Linked DNA regions of Undibacterium parvum. The protein of the gene in region 1 interacts with the protein of each later gene in a pairwise test. Links are inferred from orthologs where the notes say so. Each region holds a gene or a part of one and is shown on either strand. Other genes may lie near its edges.

The links.
Region 2: the proteins of leuS (region 1) and ligA interact in binary tests that used the Escherichia coli proteins (3 or more experiments, as listed by UniProt). The link is inferred for Undibacterium parvum from one-to-one orthologs.

Annotation. Positions count from the first base shown.
Region 1 is NZ_CP034464.1:3,380,229-3,384,426, reverse strand. Bases 224-3,412 are described here. They hold leuS (leucine--tRNA ligase), read right to left. Parts: upstream 3,070-3,412; coding sequence 424-3,069; downstream 224-423. Other genes in these bases: EJN92_RS14780 (ExbD/TolR family protein), read right to left, coding at 3,179-3,412; EJN92_RS14790 (LPS-assembly lipoprotein LptE), read right to left, coding at 224-424. Outside these bases: more of EJN92_RS14790, read right to left, coding at 1-223; more of EJN92_RS14780, read right to left, coding at 3,413-3,634; EJN92_RS14775 (MotA/TolQ/ExbB proton channel family protein), read right to left, coding at 3,664-4,198.
Region 2 is NZ_CP034464.1:4,485,393-4,489,114, forward strand. Bases 755-3,722 are described here. They hold ligA (NAD-dependent DNA ligase LigA), read left to right. Parts: upstream 755-1,187; coding sequence 1,188-3,257; downstream 3,258-3,722. Other genes in these bases: EJN92_RS19550 (cell division protein ZipA C-terminal FtsZ-binding domain-containing protein), read left to right, coding at 755-1,183; def (peptide deformylase), read left to right, coding at 3,315-3,722. Also shown: chromosome segregation protein SMC, read left to right, coding at 1-116; more of EJN92_RS19550, read left to right, coding at 113-754. UniProt on the Escherichia coli protein: DNA ligase that catalyzes the formation of phosphodiester linkages between 5'-phosphoryl and 3'-hydroxyl groups in double-stranded DNA using NAD as a coenzyme and as the energy source for the reaction.

The DNA of each region.
Region 1 (4,198 bases):
TCGCCAACACCTGGGATTCATTAAAACTAATAGTACGTTTTAAACTGATCACGGTCGGCACTAAGACTTCCTTGCCAGAGGTATCGACCACTCGAAAGCGAAAATTATAGATCAGCTTATATTCGCGCGCGCGTCCCTGACTATTGTAGGAAAGTATGGCTTTTTCCCGAGTTTCGGCCAGCACTTGCAGCGCCACATCGGCACTTTTGGCGTCTGCCGCTATCGTGGTCTGGCCACTGGAACGAATATTTCTTTTCAATTCCGCGCCTAGCGGTGAGCTGAGCGGCATATCCACAAAAATACTAGTGAAGGGGAACACCACGGCGCCGCGCAAGGCGAAGCCGCAAGCGGACACGCTCAGCATCATGACGATGATGCTGAGCGCACTCAGCCATTTGCGCATAGGAGAAGTCAGGCTTTTCATCAGGCGACGATATTGACTAGTTTGCCTGGCACGATGATCACCTTTTTCGGTGGACCATCGAGGAATTTCTGTACGCTTTCAACCGCCAGCGCAGCTGCCTCTATCGTCCCCTTGTCTGCATCTTTGGCGACCTTGACGCTACCGCGCAACTTGCCATTGACTTGTATCATCAGCTCTATTTCATTCTGAACCAAAGCCGCCTCATCGACTTGCGGCCATGGCGCATCAATGATTTCGCCAAATTCTGCCGCCAGAGCTAGCTCGACCCAGAGCGCATGCGTGATATGCGGACACACCGGATACAGTGCACGCAACAGGATACTGAAGGACTCACGCAGCACTGCCGCATGCCCTTCACCTTCAGGCTTGAAGGCCTCTATTGCGTTGAGTAACTTCATCGCGCCGGAAACGACCGTATTGTATTGCAAACGCTCGTAATCGGCATCGATCTGTTTTAAAGTCAGATGCACTTCGCGGCGCAGGCTCTTGACGTCCGCGGCATAGGTATCGGGCGCGATACTAGCGCCAGCACCGCTGGCAACCGTTGCCGACAATTTCAAAGCAGTTGCCCACAGGCGACGCAGGTAACGCGCAGCACCTTCTACCCCACTATTATTCCAAGCTGCACTTTGATCCGGAGGGCCGGCAAACATGGTAAACAAACGTGCCGTATCAGCGCCGAATTGCTCGATAATATCCTTCGGTTCGACTACATTGTTCTTGGACTTCGACATCTTCTCTATGCCGCCCATTTGCACAGGCTGACCATCGCTTTTCAGGATGGCGGCAACCGGACGACTTTTCTCGTCGTACTGCACTTCGATTTCATTCGGGTAGAACCAGATCTTCTTGCCGCTAGCTTCTTCACGATAATAAGATTCGTTCAGCAGCATCCCTTGCGTGAATAAGTTCTTGAACGGCTCGGAGATTTTCACCAGACCCATGTCGCGCATAGCCTTAGTCCAGAAACGCGCATACAACAAATGCAAGACCGCATGCTCAACGCCACCGATGTACTGATCCATACCGGCATCACCCATCCAATAGTCGTTGCGTTCATCGACCATAGTCACCGCGTCCGGGCAGGTATAGCGCATAAAATACCAGCTGGAATCGACAAACGTATCCATGGTGTCGGTTTCGCGTTGCGCTGGTTTGCCACATTTTGGACATGGCACATTCAAAAATGCTGCATGGGTTTTTAATGGATTACCAGATCCATCAGGAATACATTCGGTCGGCAAAACGACCGGCAAGTCAGCGTAAGGCACTGGCACATCACCGCAAGATTCACAATGAATAATAGGGATAGGCGTGCCCCAGTAACGCTGGCGGGAAATACCCCAGTCACGCAGACGCCAGGTAGTTTTCTTTTCACCGATTTGCTTTTCTGCCAGATCGGCGGCCACCGCATCGACTGCAGCTTTGTATGCGAGACCATCATATTTACCAGAATTAACCGTAACACCGCGCTGTTTGTCGCCATAGGAATCAGCCCAGGCATCTGTAGTGAAAGCTTCGCCTTCAACTGCGACCACTTGTTTGATGGCGATCTGATATTTTTTAGCAAACGCAAAATCGCGCTCATCATGCGCCGGCACACCCATTACTGCGCCATCGCCATATGTCATCAAGACGTAATTGCCGACCCACACCTCGACCTGCTCACCAGTGAGCGGATGAATGACGAACAAGCCGGTAGGCATGCCTTCCTTTTCCTTGGTTGCCATCTCTGCTTCGGTAGTGCCGCCGGCTTTGCAGACTTCGATGAAAGCCGCCAACGCTGGATTATTTTGTGCAGCGACTGTCGCAATCGGATGCTCAGCTGCCACTGCGCAAAAAGTCACGCCCATAATGGTGTCTGGGCGCGTTGTGAACACATACATCTTGCCGTCTTGCAGCAGCGTGCCGGAAGCATCTGTAATCTGATGCGGGAAAGCAAAGCGTACCCCTTCGCTCTTACCTATCCAGTTACGCTGCATGGTGCGCACTTGATCGGGCCAGCCATCCAGATCGTCTATGCTATCAAGCAATTCATCGGCATATTGGGTAATGCCGAAGTAATAGCCAGGAATCTCGCGTTTCTCAACTAAAGCACCGGAGCGCCAGCCGCGACCATCGATCACCTGCTCGTTCGCCAACACAGTGTGATCAACCGGATCCCAATTGACGACCTGGGTTTTTTTATACGCAATGCCTTTTTCCAGCATCTTCAGGAACAGCCATTGATTCCAACGATAATAATCAGGATCACAGGTTGCCACTTCACGGGTCCAGTCAAATGCCAGGCCTAAGGGCTGCATTTGCGACTTCATGTCTGCTATATTTTCGTAAGTCCACGCCGCCGGAGATTTTTTATACGCAATTGCTGCGTTTTCGGCAGGCAAACCAAAGGCGTCCCAGCCCATAGGCATCAAGACGTTATAGCCTTGCATCCGTAACTGGCGCGCCAGCATGTCATTAATCGTGTAATTACGCACATGGCCCATGTGCAATTTACCTGAAGGGTAAGGCAGCATAGAGCAAGCGTAGTACTTACCTTTGGGAAAACGCGTATCGTTCTCTACCGTTGTGTAAGCATCGATTTTCTTCCAATGCGTCTGTGCTGATTGCTCGACTTCAGATGGGGTATATTTTTCTTGCATGAGGACTCAATAGTGGCGATGACAGATAAATTGCGCGGAAATTCCAATTAACCCTGAATTATAACTGCTTAGTGCCCGTATTTAAAAATGAGCGGATGGCAGGCTTACTCTATTTTAGGAAGGATTTGGCAGAATTGGGACTAATATTGCTCTCTGTGATGAAACCGATTTTACTTATTCCTTGCGTCTGTGCCGCAGCCATCACTTGTGCAATGAGAGCGTATTGGGTAGTTTGATCGGCGCGCAGGAGTAATTGAGCTTGCGGCATACGCTTAGATAAGGCAGACAATTTCGCATCAAGTTCGGACATTTTTATCACTTCTGCATTCCAATGCAAATTGCCCTTGTCATCGATGGAAAGCGTGGTCGAATCCGCCGCTTGCCCAGTTGCCTTTGCCTGCACCTTAGGCAAATCTACTGGTATGGAATGCATTAGCAAGGGGGCTGCGAGAATAAAGATCACTAGCAACACCAGCATCACATCTACCATGGGTGTCACGTTAATCTCAGACATACTCGGTAAAGGGCTGCGCTCAGAGCTTGAATTAAATTTACCAAAAGCCATATACACGCTCCCCTTACCAGTGCTTGAAACTACTCTGCCTTACTCAAATAGGCATGTAAATCGTAGGCAAACGCATCCAATTCGGCAAACGTAATTCGATTAATCCGGTTAAAGGCGTTATACGCCAAGACCGCTGGAATCGCCACGATCAAGCCAAGTGCAGTCATGATCAAGGCCTCACCGACCGGCCTGGCCAATTGATCTATCTGTACAATTCCAGAACCAGCGACCGAACTCAGGGCGTGATAGATGCCCCAGACCGTTCCCAGCAAACCGACAAAGGGCGCGGTCGCACCTATCGACGCCAAAGGGCTCAAACCAGACTCTAGCTTGACGCTGACCCGATTGAGCTCTTGCCGCAGAGCCTGAGTCAAGACATCAGAAATCTCGGCCTTGGCATTTAATGCGCCACTGCGCCCTACTGGATCAGCGGCAGCTAAGGCTTGCCGCGCCAAACCGGCGAACACATCTTCCGTATCACTTGCACTGAGCAAGGCCAGCGCATCTTGATTGCTTGGAGACTTCCAAAATGCAGGTAAATTCACAGCAGCCGCACGAATCTGC
Region 2 (3,722 bases), 1.1 Mb from region 1 along the record:
TGGAAATGGCGCAGCAGTTGATAGGCGTCACCATGCAAGAACAGGGAGTTTCTCGTATCGTTGCGGTGGATATGGAATCTGCCGCACATTTAGTCGGTGAGGTACAGGCAGCATGACAGATTTTCAATTAGGTTTAGTGGCGATGGGCGGCACCTTTGTAGTTGGTGTGCTTATATTTAACAAGTGGCAGGAATATAAAGCGAAAAAAAGTGTGGATCAGGCCTTTTCTGGCTCACATGACGACGTTTTGATGAATGCCGATCTAGCATCGGCTCCATCCGAAGTCCATGTGCGACACGAACCCCATATGGAGCAAGATGTAAACGCAGAACAAGAACCTGGTGAGCCGGTTTCCCGCGCAACAGCACAGCCAACTACGCGCCAAGAAAAAGACTTGGCAGTTGATGAACTGATCGATTGCATCATCCCCTTAGAATTCGATGCGCCTATGCGCGGCGAGAAACTCCTCGCTGAAATCAGCTCTTTGCGCTACGTAGGTAAAAAGCCGGTGCATTTTATTGGTTTGGGTCACGACGGTGAACGCGAAGAAATCGCGCATGGCGGGGTCTTCACTGCCTTGTTTGCAGGTGTGCGCATGGTGAGTCGGGCCGGCCCTTTGAACGAACTCGAATATTCTGAATTTGTCAGTAAATTGCGCGAGATCGCTGATAGATTGAATGCCCATTCAGACATACCCGACATGAATCAAGTCATGGCGACGGCGCGAGATTTGCATCAATTCGTATCCGAACATGATGCACAGTTAAGCGTAAATATCTTATCCAACGGTGCACCTTGGGCAATTAATACTTTACTGGCGGCTTTAGAGAAGCAAGGTTTCGATGTGCGACCTGATGGGCGTTTGGTCATGCCTGATGGTGATGGTGGCGTACTATTTAGTTTATCGACCAATGTCAGCATGAGCGAAAGTCTCACTTCACGTTTGACCTTATTACTCGACGTCCCATGCGTGGCGCCAGATAGAGATGGCTTTGGTGCTATGTCGGCCTGTGCCAGATCACTGTCGGCGAGGTTGGGCGGCACCGTCGTGGATGATGGGAATCAAGCAATCTCGAAAGCCGCACTCGATGAAATCGCTGAGCAAGTCAGTGAATTCTATACTGCAATGGCAGAGTCGCAGATACCGGCCGGTTCTGTACGCGCACAACGTTTGTTCAGTTAGCCGTATGCAAGATGATTTTTTTAAGGCATCCGAAACTGCCGATGAGTTATTCAGTAAGCTTACTATTCGCGCCGAGTATTTGCGCCAGGAAATAAATCGCCATGCGCATGCCTATTACGTCGCAGATGCGCCGCTAGTCCCAGACGCGCATTACGATGCGCTGTTCTTAGAACTGCAGACATTAGAAGCGCAGCATCCTGAGTTAATTACCAAAGATACGCCGACACAACGTGTCGGTGGCATAGCATTGCCAGAATTTAGTCAAGTGCAACATGCGGTGCCTATGCTGTCTTTGAATAATGGCTTTGAGGCGGACGATATTTTGGCCTTCGATAAACGCGCCAAAGAGGGTTTGGCGACGTCAGAAGAGCTGGAATATGCGATAGATTTAAAATTCGATGGCTTAGCCATTAATTTGCGTTACATCGATGGTGTGTTTAGCCAAGCCGCAACACGTGGCGACGGGTATACCGGCGAAGATGTGACCGAGAATATTCGCACCATACGCAGTATTCCACTGCGTCTCAATACCGCACATCCGCCAGCAGTCTTGGATGTGCGTGGTGAAGTGTTGATGTTTAAAGCGGACTTCGATCGCTTAAATCAGCGTCAACGCGACGCTGGCGCCAAAGAATTTGCTAATCCACGCAATGCGGCGGCGGGTAGTTTGCGTCAACTAGATTCTAAGATTACCTCGCAACGCAGTCTGAGTTTTTTTGCCTATGGGATAGGCGCGCTTGGAGCTGCCGACTTACCTGCATCACATCGCGATTTACTCGACTGGTATCGTACTTTGGGCATCCCTGTGTGCGAGGAAAATGCGGTGGTCCGCGGCGCCTCTGGCTTGCTAGCGTTTTATGAACAGGTCCAGCAAAAACGCAGTGCCTTAGCTTACGAGATCGATGGGGTGGTGTACAAAGTTAATGCGTTTTCAGAGCAGGGAAAGTTGGGGTTCGTTTCTAGGGCACCACGCTTTGCGATTGCGCATAAATTCCCGGCGCAAGAAGCCTTAACCACGGTCTTGGATATTGAGGTGCAAGTCGGTAGAACTGGTGCGATCACGCCTGTGGCTAGACTGGCTCCAGTGTTTGTCGGCGGTGTCACGGTGACCAATGCGACCTTGCATAATGAAGAAGAAATACTCAGAAAAGACATACGCATAGGCGACACCGTGAGCGTTCGACGGGCTGGAGATGTCATTCCTGAAGTAGTCGCAAGTATCCTCGATAGTCGCCCCGCACATGCAACGATGTTTGTCATGCCAACAGTCTGTCCTATCTGTGGATCGGCTATCGTCAAGCTTGAAGATGAGGCCATCGCTCGCTGTTCGGGTGGCTGGCTTAAATGTGCCGCCCAAAAGAAGGGGGCTTTGTTTCATTTTGCCTCGCGCAAAGCGATGAACATCGATGGTGTGGGCGAGCAATTGATAGAGCAATTGGTAGACAAACAGTTGGTCACAACTGCTGCTGATCTGTATAAATTGGATACTGCCAGCTTGTTCAAAATGGACAGAATGGCAGAGAAGTCGGCTGCAAATATTCTGGCGGCACTAGAAAATTCGAAATTGACTAGCCTGGGCCGCTTTATTTATGCATTAGGCATACGCCACGTTGGTGAGACGACGGCAAAAGATCTTGCACTTAGTTTTGCCGATATTGATAAGCTCATGGCTGCCAACGAAGAGCAATTATTGAATGTTCCTGAAGTTGGTCCGGTGGTGGCAAAGTCGCTTTTGCTATTTTTCTCAGATCAGCAAAATGTGGACATCGTCAGGCAATTAATTGCCTCTGGCGTGCATTGGCCGACAGTCACTCCAACCAATGATAGTAACTTGCCCTTATTAGGCAAAACCTTGGTCTTAACCGGTAGCTTACCGAATTTAAGTCGCGAGCAAGCGAGCGGATTGATAGAGAAAAACGGCGGAAAAGTGGCAGGCTCGGTGTCAAAAAAAACCAGTTATGTGGTCGCTGGTGATGATGCTGGTAGTAAGCTAGTAAAGGCAAGAGAACTAAATATCAGTGTATTGACAGAAGCCGAGTTGCTGCTGCTCTGCAGTCCAGCATTAGAGGAGTAATATGCCACTGCTTTACTGTATATCTTTTAACCTCGTTAAGCTCGGAAAGTAATTATTATGATCTATCCAATACTGAAAATGGGCGATGCGCGGCTGCTGCGAGTGGCGCAGCCTGTTTTGGAATTCAATACGCCAGAGTTATTGGCATTGATCGCAGATATGTTCGAAACTATGGAACATGCCAGCGGCGCCGGTTTAGCTGCGCCACAAATTGGAGTGGATTTACGCCTGGTTATTTTTGGTTTTAAGAATAATCAACGCTACCCAGATGCGCCTACTGTCCCTGAAACTGTCTTAATTAATCCTGTGCTGACGCCGCTGTCGGAAGAGATCGATGAGGCTTGGGAAGGCTGTCTTTCTGTGCCTGGCATGCGCGGCTTGGTGCCACGTTGGAGTAAATTACGCTACCAGGGATTTAATCAGTACGGCGAGAGTATCTGCCGTGATGTCGATGGGTTTCATTCT